4 regions of the Halomonas qinghailakensis genome follow, and region 1 is predicted to be linked to each of the others. Evidence: predicted binding sites of a transcription regulator. Region 1 holds the regulator's gene; each other region holds the start of a gene.
The links. The regulator sigma-54, encoded in region 1, starts transcription at its own class of promoters, with help from an activator protein. The targets are predictions, from matches to a motif close to TGGCACNNNNNTTGCTNT.
Positions count from the first base shown of each region.

Region 2: M0220_RS03445 (NarK family nitrate/nitrite MFS transporter) is a predicted target of sigma-54. The motif match lies at 1,219-1,236, and genes of this name have one in related genera.
Region 3: M0220_RS13170 (sugar phosphorylase) is a predicted target of sigma-54. The motif match lies at 1,929-1,946, and genes of this name have one in related genera.
Region 4: speB (agmatinase) is a predicted target of sigma-54. The motif match lies at 1,868-1,885, and genes of this name have one in related genera.

Region 1 is NZ_CP096973.1:3,242,766-3,245,896, reverse strand. Features, by position in the region: gene lptA (lipopolysaccharide transport periplasmic protein LptA) at 1-353, shown strand, start outside; gene lptB (LPS export ABC transporter ATP-binding protein) at 433-1,158, shown strand; gene M0220_RS14715 (RNA polymerase factor sigma-54) at 1,264-2,679, shown strand; gene hpf (ribosome hibernation-promoting factor, HPF/YfiA family) at 2,778-3,086, shown strand; gene ptsN (PTS IIA-like nitrogen regulatory protein PtsN) at 3,091-3,131, shown strand, end outside.
Region 2 is NZ_CP096973.1:737,707-740,837, forward strand. Features, by position in the region: gene M0220_RS03440 (patatin-like phospholipase family protein) at 72-1,091, shown strand; gene M0220_RS03445 (NarK family nitrate/nitrite MFS transporter) at 1,398-2,750, shown strand; gene M0220_RS03450 (nitrate regulatory protein) at 2,828-3,131, shown strand, end outside.
Region 3 is NZ_CP096973.1:2,853,362-2,856,492, reverse strand. Features, by position in the region: gene ribD (bifunctional diaminohydroxyphosphoribosylaminopyrimidine deaminase/5-amino-6-(5-phosphoribosylamino)uracil reductase RibD) at 60-1,238, opposite strand; gene nrdR (transcriptional regulator NrdR) at 1,238-1,741, opposite strand; gene M0220_RS13170 (sugar phosphorylase) at 1,978-3,131, shown strand, end outside.
Region 4 is NZ_CP096973.1:1,857,736-1,860,866, reverse strand. Features, by position in the region: gene M0220_RS08790 (YjiH family protein) at 1-724, opposite strand, end outside; gene speB (agmatinase) at 858-1,808, opposite strand; gene M0220_RS08780 (sigma-54 interaction domain-containing protein) at 2,019-3,131, shown strand, end outside.

The DNA.
Region 1 (3,131 bases):
GGAATGTCGATATTCGGCAGGGCAATATGCAGCTGCGCGGCAATCGCGTTGAAATCCAGCGCAATGATGCTGGCGAACTATCGCGCGCCGTGGCAACCGGTGAGCGAGCCTATATACGCAACCAACCCGAAGGTCAGGCTAGCCCGATGGAAGGCTGGGCAAAGCGGATTATCTATCATGTGGCCGAACGCCGAGTAGAACTGATTGATCAAGCCGAACTTACCCAGCAAACAGATCGTTTTCAGGGCGGCCGATTAGAGTATTTCATTGACCAAGGCGTGGTTCAGGCCCGCTCTGACGTGAGTGGCGGTGAGCCACAACGTATCCGAATGACGCTTCAGCCAGAACAATAGGGAGCGCCCAGTGGCGACAAATAGCGCAGAGCCAGCACCTCAGACCACATCATCAAAACCAACATTCGAAGAGGCGCCGATAAAAACACTCTATGCCCATCACTTAGCCAAAAGCTATAAACGCCGTCGCGTGGTTAAGGACATAAATTTAGAGATCTCTCAAGGCAGCGTCGTCGGTTTGCTTGGCCCTAACGGCGCAGGCAAAACAACATCGTTTTATATGATTGTCGGCCTAGTAAAGTCTGATGCAGGAAAAGTAGGCATTGATGGGCTTGATTTAACGCATGCTCCTATGCACGAGCGCGCCATGGCAGGGATTGGCTATCTGCCTCAAGAAGCCTCTATTTTTCGCAAACTATCCGTTGCCGATAACATCATGGCAATCTTGGAGACTCGTAAAGCACTTGATCACAGCGCCCGCGAACAACGTCTTGAGACGCTACTGGAAGATTTTCATATCACCCACATTCGCGACAATTTAGGTATGAGCCTTTCAGGTGGAGAGCGTAGACGTGTTGAGATTGCTCGCTCCCTCGCAACAGAACCTGCCTTTATTTTGCTTGACGAGCCGTTCGCTGGCGTCGATCCGATCTCAGTAGGCGACATTAAAGCAATTATCCGAGCACTTAAAAAACGTCATATAGGCGTATTGATTACTGACCACAATGTGCGAGAAACGCTGGATATTTGCGATATCGCCTATATTGTTGGCGACGGTCACATCATCGCTAGCGGCCCGCCACAAGAAATTCTCAACAACCAAAAGGTAAGAGATGTTTATTTAGGTGCTGATTTTCGCCTGTAAACAACCACCTGCCTGAAAAATTGTGTCTGTGGCATGCTTATTGCACTTGCACCAAACCATAACTCGCACTAGGGTGGAGCTTTCTGATAAACGAGTGGTTCTCAGATGGTCATGAAAGCTTCTCTTCAATTGCGTATCGGCACACAGCTGACCATGACACCCCAGCTGCAGCAGGCGATTGCCCTGCTGCAGCTATCAACATTGGACCTTCGTCAAGAAATTCAGCAAGCACTTGATGCCAACCCAATGCTTGAGCAGGAAGACGAATTCGGCGAACAGGCTGTTAGTGAACCCCAGGAAACGGAATGGTCCGACAGCATTCCTAACGAACTCTCCACTGATAGTGACTGGTCAGACACTTATCAGGATCTAGGCAACCATAGCAGCGGCGGCGAGGGGCCTGATTTTGAACGTCAAGCCGCTGGTCAAAGCTTACATGGCCACCTACTTTGGCAGCTCGCCATGACGGATTTCTCCTCTCGCGACCATGCCATCGCAGAAAGCCTTATAGATGCTCTGGATGCTAATGGCTATCTAACTCAGCCCCTCAATGACATCCGCGAGGGGCTTAAGGCCCAAGGTCATGAAGGGCTTAGCCAGCGTGAAGTTGAAACAACCTTACTGCGTCTTCAACAGTTTGAACCCACCGGCGTATTTGCTCGTGATCTGCGCGAATGTTTAATGTTGCAGCTCGCCTCACTACCGGAAGATACACCGCTGCTTATGCCTGCCAAGAGGCTAGTGCGTCAATTTCTTGAAGCGCTCGGTAAGGATGATGTGCGTTTGTTAAAGCGACGTTTAAGCTTGGGTGATGATCAGCTAGATGATGTAATTCGTTTGATCCGCAGCCTTGATCCTCGCCCAGGCAGCGCATTTGGAGACACCGATGACAGCTATGTAACGCCAGACCTAGTGGTTCGCCATGACAACGAAGGCTGGCACCTGGAACTAAACCCAGAAGCACTGCCACGACTGCGTATTCAGCCTGACTACGCAAGTCTTATCAAACGGGCTGACAAAAGCCAGGATAACCAGTTTTTAAAGGAGCACCTTCAGGAAGCGCGCTGGCTAATCAAGAGCCTCTCAAGCCGAAACGATACGCTACTGCGTGTTGGCCGAGAAATTATCGCTCGCCAGATAGGCTTTCTGGAACACGGCGAAGAAGCTATGAAGCCGTTAATTTTAGCGGATATCGCAGACGCTGTGGAAATGCATGAATCTACTATTTCCAGGGTCACCACCCAGAAATATATCCATACCCCGCGCGGCGTATTTGAACTCAAATACTTCTTTTCCAGCCAAGTGAGCGGGCAAGACGGAGGTGACAGCCACTCTAGCACCGCCATCCGTGCACGAATCAAAAAACTGGTGCAAGATGAACCGCCTGGCAAACCTCTCTCAGACAGCCGTCTTGTATCGCTTTTGGAAGAGGGAGGCATTAATGTAGCGAGGCGTACAGTGGCCAAATATCGCGAGTCGATGGGCATTCCTTCTTCCAGCGAACGTCGCCGCTTACGCTGATAAAACAGCGCTAAAGAGACAAAGTCTGTTTAAGGGCTTTGCAATAGCGCAAAAAGGGTTACAATCGAAGAACAGTCCGACGGATAAGGAGCACGTCAATGCAAGTAAATATCACTGGTCATCACGTAGAACTGACTGACGCCTTGCGTGACTATGTTAATGAAAAGCTGGAACGCGTTGAGCGCCATTACGACAATATTACTACCGTACAAGTGACCTTATCTGTTGAAAAGGAGCGCCAGCAAGCTGCCTGCACGCTGCATGCTGCCGGTGCAGACCTACACGCAGAAGCATTAGATAATGACATGTATGCAGCCATTGATGCGCTAGCAGACAAAATTGATCGTCAACTCGTTAAACATAAGGAAAAAGCACAAGCTCGCGCCCAAGGCGCAGGCGTGCGTTAATTCAATGACGTTGGAAACTATCCTCCCCCCAGAGCGCGTTCTCTA
Region 2 (3,131 bases), 1.3 Mb from region 1:
ACTAAACACATGCTTTTATGCCATGCTGGGTGGGTTACCGCATTTAATCACCCACTCAGCAGGGAAAAGTGATGTCGCAGATCAAAAAGATAGACCTTGCCTTACAGGGCGGAGGTGCCCACGGCGCTTACACTTGGGGGGTTATCGATCGATTGCTTGAAGACGACCGTATCGACATTGAAGGCATCAGTGGCACAAGCGCTGGTGCGATGAACGGTGTGGTCATGGCAGATGCCCTTACCCGCGGTAACAAAGAGACAGCTCGCCAAGCGCTGCACCAGTTTTGGAAAGCGGTTAGCCGAGCGGGTATGGCAAGTCCAATTCGTCGCTCACCACTAGACGTGCTGACCGGTAACTGGTCTCTCGATCATTCACCAGGTTATGTGGCCATGGATCTTTTAAGCCGCCTGGTCTCCCCCTACCAACTGAACCCTCTTAATATTAATCCATTACGCGATATTGTCGCCGAACATATTGATTTTGAACGTGTCAGGCGCTGTGAGCAGCTTAAGCTATTTGTGACAGCTACTAACGTTCGCACCGGAAAACAGCGCGTTTTTCGCCGCGAAGAAATGAGTGTAGATGCGGTCATGGCCTCTGCTTGCCTGCCTTTTGTATTTCAAGCTGTTGAGATAGAAGGCGAGGCGTATTGGGATGGCGGCTATATGGGCAACCCTGCGCTATTTCCGTTAATGGAGGAGTGTAGTGCCCGAGACATTCTGCTGGTACAAATTAACCCTATTAGCAGGGAAGAAGTACCTACCTCTGCCTCAGCCATCATGAACCGCCTCAACGAAATCACCTTTAATTCAGCCCTGATTAAAGAAATACGCATGATTGCACTGCTCAAACGCACACTAGATGAGCAAGGAATAGAAAACTGCTATCAGCAAGCGCTCTTCCACCGCATTAGTGGTGAACAGGCGCTGGAGGATCTCTCAGTATCGAGCAAAATGAACTCAGAGTGGGCATTTCTATGTTATCTGTTTGAACAAGGTCGCGCTGCTGCCGAGCGCTGGTTAGAAACGCACTTTGACGCGATTGGTGAGCGTTCAACGCTGGATATTGATGCTGTTTATTTACACGACTAACCGGCACCCACATGTCGCACATCTGTGCCATAACTGTATCACTGTGGTGCATCAGCAACGTACATAGCAAACTTCCTATCCATCACACGTAAAATAACTCCCTGACTTTATTTGCAAAACTGTCTTATGGCGAACTAATTGCTTCACTCTTACTAAATGATGGTAGGCGTGGACCAGGCCCAACGGGTACGAGTGCGTCGAACCTGCCCTTCAATGGCGAAGGCATGTTCTCGTCAACAACATAGTGCTTTTTTAAAAGCGCCTGTTTTGACCCACTCGTATTATGCTTGCTCTGTGAGGCCATCCATGGACATTCGCAATAAAGCTAACCGCATCCGGCTACTAAATTTTTCTACTCCTCAAATGCGTGCTTTCCACTTCTCATGGTTCGCGTTCCATATCTGCTTTTTTGGCTGGTTTGGTATCGCTCCCTTGATGGCAGTGGTCCGTGAAGATTTATCACTCACTCAAACCCAGATCGGCAATACCATTATTGCCTCCGTTGCTATTACCGTTATTGTCCGCCTGCTCATTGGCGTGCTGTGCGACAAAATTGGACCTCGTAAAACCTATACCGGTTTGTTGATGCTGGGGGCCGTGCCGGTCATGGGTATAGGTTTTGCCAATAGCTTTGAAACTTTCTTACTCGCTCGTTTAGCCATCGGTGCCATCGGCGCGTCTTTTGTAATTACCCAATATCACACCACGATGATGTTTGCGCCGAATGTGGTTGGCACCGCCAACGCCACCAGTGCTGGCTGGGGAAACTTGGGCGGTGGAACAACACAAATCCTAATGCCGTTAATTTTTTCGGGTTTGCTAATGCTTGGCGTCAGTGAAACGCTGGGGTGGCGTCTTGCCATGGTGGTACCTGGTGTGGTGCTGTTTTTTACTGGGATTGGCTATTGGCTGTTTACCCAAGACGCCCCCGATGGCAACTTTAGCGAGCTGCGTGCCCGCGGTGAACTACCCGAAGCCACAGGTGAAAATAGCGCAGTACAAAGCTTTCTAGCCGCAGCAAAAGATATTCGCGTATGGGCGCTGTTTATTGTTTATGGTCTCTGCTTTGGCGTTGAGCTAACCATCAACAATATTGCCGCTATTTACTTCTTCGACAAGTTTGACCTGACCCTGGCAACCGCTGGGTTAATCGCAGGTTTATTTGGCCTGATGAATATTTTCGCCCGTACTCTTGGCGGTGTCTTTTCAGACCTATTAGCCAAGCAAGGCGGTTTAAAGGGGCGCGTACGCTGGCTATTTATCGCCCTGCTGTGTGAAGGCATCGCGCTTATTGCCTTCTCACAAATGCATATTTTAAGCCTCGCAATCGGCATCATGCTGGTATTTAGTCTATTTGTGCAGATGGCCGAAGGGGCAACCTTTGGCGTGGTGCCCTTCATCAATAAAAAAGCACTGGGGGCAGTCGCCGGTATCGTGGGAGCAGGTGGCAATGTCGGTGCTGTCTCTGCCGCTTTTTTATTCCGTAGTGAAAGCCTTAGTTACCAAGAAGGGCTTTTTTATCTTGGCATTACCGTCTTAGTACTCGCTTCGTGCGTGCTGGTAGTCCGTTTTAGCGATGCAACAGAAACCGAAGAAGCAACAGCCTATCGTGATGCAGTCGGCGATGATACGAACGCAGGCGCACTTTCACTACGCTAATGTCTACTTACCCCTCTGTAGGCGCTTCACACCATAGAGGGGCTTTCATCTCAGGCGGGGAGTTAAAGGAAACGATTATGTCTTCAGCCCAACAGCTACTCTTAACTGCCCTTCGATGCGATATCGACAGTCTGCACCATTTAGCCACCACCTCAGAGATCGTTGGCGACATTAGTGGTTTTATTCATGCGCTCCAACGTGAGCGAGGGGCATCAACGATTTACCTTGTCTCTAAAGGTAAGCGGTTTGCCACTCGGCGCAAGGAGTATGTAGAGCGTAGCCAAGTAGCCGAAGCGGTTATGCGCCAGCGATTAGAAGCATTAACCAAAGAAGCGCGGCCACAGGCAGCAGCACGCTTAATCAGAAGAGTCGCTGCGGTTT
Region 3 (3,131 bases), 390 kb from region 1:
TAAGTGGTCGCAATACATGCGATTTCGCGCGTCAGGGTACCTTGCTCTGGCCCTGTGCGCTAGTCAGTGCGAGGTTCAGCGATTATTCGCCAATCACTCCCAACGGCGCGAATTTCTTTAATAGTCAAACGTTTTTGGTCAGCCATACGGGTCATACCGGGCAACGCAAATAGTGGTCGAGCTTCACCCCCCAACAGCGTTGGCGCGACAAACAACTGCAGCTCATCCACCGCGTTCGCCTCTAACAGCGCGCCTGCTAAAGTAGCACCGGTTTCAACGAGCAGTTCGTTTATCTGCTCATGCTCAGCTAGCCAGCTCAGCATGTTCGCGAGGTCGATTCGACCTTCTTGATCCGCAGGCATTACCTTAATAAGCGCACCCGCAGCTTCCAGCTTTTGACGTTTTTCGTCACTGTGATGTTCGGTGGTAATAATCAACGTGCGCCCTGGTTCACGAAGACAGGCTGCCGCTAGCGGTAGACGCAGGCGTGAATCTAAGATGACACGCAGCGGCTGGCGCTGACTGACCGCCTCTGCATTATCAAGCGCCAGCTGTTCCGCGCGCACTGTCAGCCGTGAATCATCCATAATAACGGACTCAACGCCACTTAAAATAGCGCTTGATCGAGCGCGCAAACGCTGCACTTGGCTACGCGCCTCTGGCCCAGTAATCCACTGCGACTCTCCTGACCCCATGGCAGTACGACCATCAAGACTCATGGCCATTTTTAAGCGTACAAAAGGACGTTTGCGCTGCATACGCGAAATAAAACCAGGGTTTAATCCACGTGCATCCTGCTCTAACAGGCCAACCTCCACCTGGATACCCTCATCCCTTAGCCGCTGGATACCGCTACCGCTAACGCGGGGGTTAGGATCAACCATGGCCACGACCACTCGTGCAACGCGAGCATCCGCTAACGCAACAGCACAAGGGCCTGTGCGTCCCGTATGGGAGCAAGGCTCCAACGTGACGTAGGCAGTGGCACCTTCCGCTTTTATACCCGCTGCGTTAAGCGCATGAATTTCTGCATGAGGCTCTCCAGTACGCAGATGGAACCCCTCACCCACCACTTGCCCTTCAGTGTGTTGATCGTAACGGACAATAACGCAGCCCACTCGAGGGTTAGGGTCGGTTGTATAAAGCCCCTTAGCCGCTAGTTGCAAGGCACGCGCCATAAAGTGATAGTCAGCGCTAGTGAACCCTTCTTCCATCGGCTCTTTTATCGACTCTTTCATCAACCCTCTCCGCGATGTGGGTCGCTGGGGGCGGGTGCAAGATGATCACCAGGATCTTGAGAAAGACGGTCTATCTCAGCGCGAAATTCGTCTAAATCTTGAAATTTACGGTATACCGATGCAAAGCGGATATAGGCGACCTGGTCGAGCTTGCTTAACGCTTTCATGACGGCTTCACCGATATCCCGCGCGTTGACTTCGCGATCTCCACGGGCACGAAGCGATTGGCGAATACGCTCAACGGCAGCTTCTATTGCCTCGGCACTGACTGGGCGCTTTTCAAGCGCACGCAACATGCCTGCCCGCAGCTTACTCTCGTTAAACGTTTCCCGTGAGCCATCGGATTTCACAACTCTCGGCATGATGAGTTCTGCGGTTTCATAGGTAGTAAAGCGTTCTTGACAGCTAGCGCATTGGCGACGACGGCGCACCTGGTCACCGTCGGCTACCAGCCGCGAGTCGGTCACTCGAGTATCATTAGCACCACAAAAAGGGCAATGCATGGCAGTCAACCTGTTGTCAGTACGTGCAGCGTGTCAGCCTGTGCAGAGAACGGCACTTATCGGCATATTATGAACTATTGTTAGCAGTAAAGTCGCCACGCGCTACAACGATATGCAGTAAAGAGGCACTTGCAAGCAAAAATAGTCGCTTTATTAAACGCGGCGTTAACCTAGCATTGTAACGATTTGGCACACAAGCTGCAGCGTTTGTCGTAGGTTGTTTAAGAGGACACTCCATGACCCCATTTGAGCAGACGGTCTACCACTTCCTTTCGCACCTCTACGGCCCCCGCGCCAGCGAGGTACAGCGCCGCCTTGGACAGCACATTGAGCACTTTCGTCACGTATCAACGGCTCCACGCGTAACAGAAATTACCGCGGGAGAAGAGGGTCATGCACCAACGTGGAGCGAAAAAGATCAGTGGATCATTAGTTACGGTGATTCCATTGTGGCAGATGACGCTCCCCCTCTTGCGGTACTGAATGAATTTCTTCAACGCTATCTGGGTGAGCGCATTAGCGGCGTGCATGTGCTGCCCTTCTTTCCATGGAGCAGCGACGACGGCTTCTCAGTTATTCATTACCGAGAGGTTAATCCAGAGCTGGGTAACTGGGAGCACATACGCGAACTGGCCAGCCACTACGACGTGATGGCAGATTTAGTGCTTAACCACGTGTCTCGCGAATCGCTCTGGTTTGTTGATTATTTAACCGGCAGCCTGCCAGGCCGCGATTACTTTATTGAGGTTGAACCGGAAACTGATGTTTCCCAGGTAATTAGACCACGCAGCAGCCCCTTGCTCGTGCCTATTTCTACGCGTCGGGGAACCCGCCATGTATGGGCAACCTTCTCGGAAGATCAGATCGACTTAAATTTTGAAAATCCTGACGTATTGCTAGAATTTGTTGGCATTTTGCTGTTTTACCTCCAACAGGGCGTGCGTATCATTCGCCTGGATGCTGTGGCATTTTTATGGAAACGTTTGGGAACATCGTGCATTCATCTTCCAGAGACACACACCGTCGTGCGTTTACTGCGCGCCATTGTCGATGAAATATCACCGGGCACGCTGCTAATTACCGAGACCAATGTTCCTCACGCAGAAAACATCAGTTACTTTGGCCTAGAGCGACTTGCCAATGGCGCACCCGACGAAGCCCATATGGTTTATCAGTTCGCATTGCCACCGCTGCTGCTACATACACTCACCCGCGGTGAAGCGACCACTCTGCAGTCCTGGCTTGCTAGCCTGCCGGTACTGCCTAAGCAGTGTACTTATTTAAATTTCACTGCCAGTCATGATGGTATTGGCGTGCGTCCTTTAGAAGGCTTGCTTCCTGACCATGAGCGAGATGCGCTGCTAGAACTGATGCATCGCTTTGGTGGCTT
Region 4 (3,131 bases), 1.4 Mb from region 1:
CAAAGTTCGTAACCAGTAGACTGAATGCGATGGAAGCCACTGAAAAGTTAGTTGCAATGACCGATGCCTCGCGGCCATTGTAATACCCCTGCTCATACTGCTGAGCGGTGATCAATACACCCACAGTGCCTGACCCCATCCAAGAAGCCGTCGCATCGATAGCACTGCGCCCCGGGAGATTAAAAATTACCCGAAACGGCTTACGCACCATGGTGCCGATAAACTCCATAAAGCCGAATTCGACCAAAAACGGTAGGAGAATCGCCGCAAAGAAGAAGAACGTCAGTAGCACCGGTGCCAAATCATTGAGCATTACGCCGCCAGTAAACGGCGCCGTTACAAATTCGGGGCCGACCTGGAAAAACGTCATGACGACAAAAATCGCACCTAATATGCGCATCACTACCCAGATAGTGTCTACGTCAAACATATCGTGAAAGTGACCTCGTTGTGCCCAGTTAGGCTTCGCCACTTTTACATAAAGCGTTATCACTACGGATAAACATAGTACTAGCATGGCAATGGCGGGTAGTGCAGAGCCAAGCAGGGACTGCAGTCCATCGGCCATCAATCCCATACCAATATTAATCGATCCTCCTACTTGAAAAGGCACCAAAAACAAAAGGACGCCAATCAACGATGGAATTAGAAACTTCAGCAAATGAGCGCGATGGATTGGAGCCGATGGATCGGCGTCATCCAATTTTACTTGGGAGTAAGACATTTCTTTCACCTATTGGAAGTGATTATTAGAGGTGGGCTGGTGGCGTCCGAGGGGAAGCAGTGCTTCCCTGTAAGCTCTTATAATTAGCGCCTTGTTAGACCGACGCTTTGGTAACTAGCGTTAGCTTGCTTGGTTAATCACTGTGCTTTACGCCCGGCAGCACGCAGAGCATTTCGTACAGCAGTGTGGCGCCCATCAATGCGGTATTACCGCTGGGATCATAAGGAGGCGATACTTCCACTAAGTCACAGCCGACGATGTTCAAGCCTGCCGCACCGCGCACAATTTCCAGCCCTTGGGCTGAGGTCAGTCCGCCCATCTCTACCGTTCCCGTTCCTGGTGCAACGGAAGGATCCAAACCATCGATATCGAAGCTGATATAAACAGGCACATCGCCCATCTGCTCGCGCACTTCTTCCATCAAGGGAGCCAGCGAGCGATACCAGCACTCTTCAGCGGGAACAACGCGGAAACCCTGATTTCGGCACCAATCAAAATCTTCAGCGGCGTAACCGGTACCACGAAGGCCGATTTGCACCACTTTGCCGTGGGCTAACAGGCCTTCTTCCTGGGCGCGGCGAAACGGCGTGCCATGGGCAATCGGCTCACCAAACATGTGCTCGTTCACATCGGCATGGGCATCAATATGGATCAGCCCCACCGGCCCATGCTTTTTGGCAATGGCGCGTAAAATGGGCAGTGTCAGGGTGTGTTCGCCACCCAGCGTTAACGGAATGCAGTTGTGTTTAAGCACGTCATCATAAAAGGCGGTGATGATGTCGACGCTTTTGGGCAGGTGAAACGTGTTGATGGGCACGTCGCCTATATCAGCCACTTGTAAACTTTCAAACGGCGCGGCGCGGGTCGCCATGTTATAGGGCCGAAGCATACGAGATTCATCACGAATCTGGCGGGGGCCAAGACGCGTACCAGGACGGTTAGACGTACCAATATCCATTGGAATACCAATAAACGCAGCATCTAAACCAGCAGCGCTTTCCTGAGCGGGTAAACGCATCATGGTGGCAGGGCCACCAAAGCGCGGCATGCTATTGCCCCCGAGCGGCTGATTAAAGTCAGACATACAGATCTCCTTGGCGTTGTTCATGTTGTAGCGCTGTCGTGCGTACTGATAACGACTACGTTGCACAGACCATGCCAAGTCCCTGAACGCCCTAATAATAGGGCATTCAGGCATTATCGATGCAGTAATGAATTAAAATCACGTACACTTAAGTCATCTATGCATCATCGATGCAAAAATGCATTAAAGGTTATTCGAGAGACAATCGCTGTGAGTGAAATCGATAAGTGCGTGCTAAAAACCATTGTGGAAACCGCTAACGACCACTTCTTTATCGTCAGCGGAGAGGGCCAAGTACTTGATATCAGTCCCGGCGCTGAAGCCGTTTACGGCGCGCCCCGGGAAGAGCTGCTAGGCAGTAGCGTTTACCAGCTTCAGCAAAAAGGCATCTTGAAGCCATCCATCACCTTAGAAGTGATGCGCACCCAACAGCCAGCGCAACTAATGCAGGTAACGGGCACCGGTCGCCGTGTGATTGCTGAAGCCTACCCTGTCTTTGTGAATGGAAAATTAGAGCGTGTTATTAGCCGTTCCAGAGACTTAACTGATCTACAGCTCCTGCAAGATGAATACGCACTACTCCAGAAGCGCTTTAGTGAACACTTAAAGCGCAGCCAAGCAGCCCCCGATGCCGAGGAACAAGCGCTGGACGATGCGTTGGATAACCTGCAGGCGAGAAGCCACGTTATGCGTGAAGTCGCCTTGCTTCTCAAGCGAGTTGCACCTTCAGATGCCAATGTATTGATGCTGGGAGAGTCGGGCGTGGGGAAAACCGCGTTTGCCAAACAGCTGCACCGCTGGAGTCAACGCAGTAATAGCCCCTTTATTGAGGTTAACTGTGCGGCCATTCCCGAAAATTTATTTGAGTCTGAGATGTTTGGCTATCAGCCAGGCGCATTCAGCGGCGCAGCTCGCCAAGGAAAAGCTGGCTTACTAGAACAAGCGGAAGGCGGCACGCTGTTTCTGGATGAAATTGGTGAGCTTCCCTTATTAATGCAAACCAAACTGCTAAAAGTCATCCAGGACGGAAGCCTTACCCGGCTAGGTGATACGAGGCCACGCAAAGTGGACTTTCGCTTAGTCGTCGCCACGAATCAGAATTTAGCTAAACAAGTAGAAGCGGGGCTATTTCGTCTGGACCTTTACTACCGTCTCAACGTCATACCGGTCACGCTTCCCCCTTTGCGCGACCGCCGAGAAGATATCCCCGACCTCGTGGAAGCCTGCTTGGAACGCCTTAACCAACGCTACGGGCGGCAAAAAATTCTGGGTAATCAAGTATGGTCAACGTTGATGGGAAGCGACTGGCCAGGCAACGTTCGC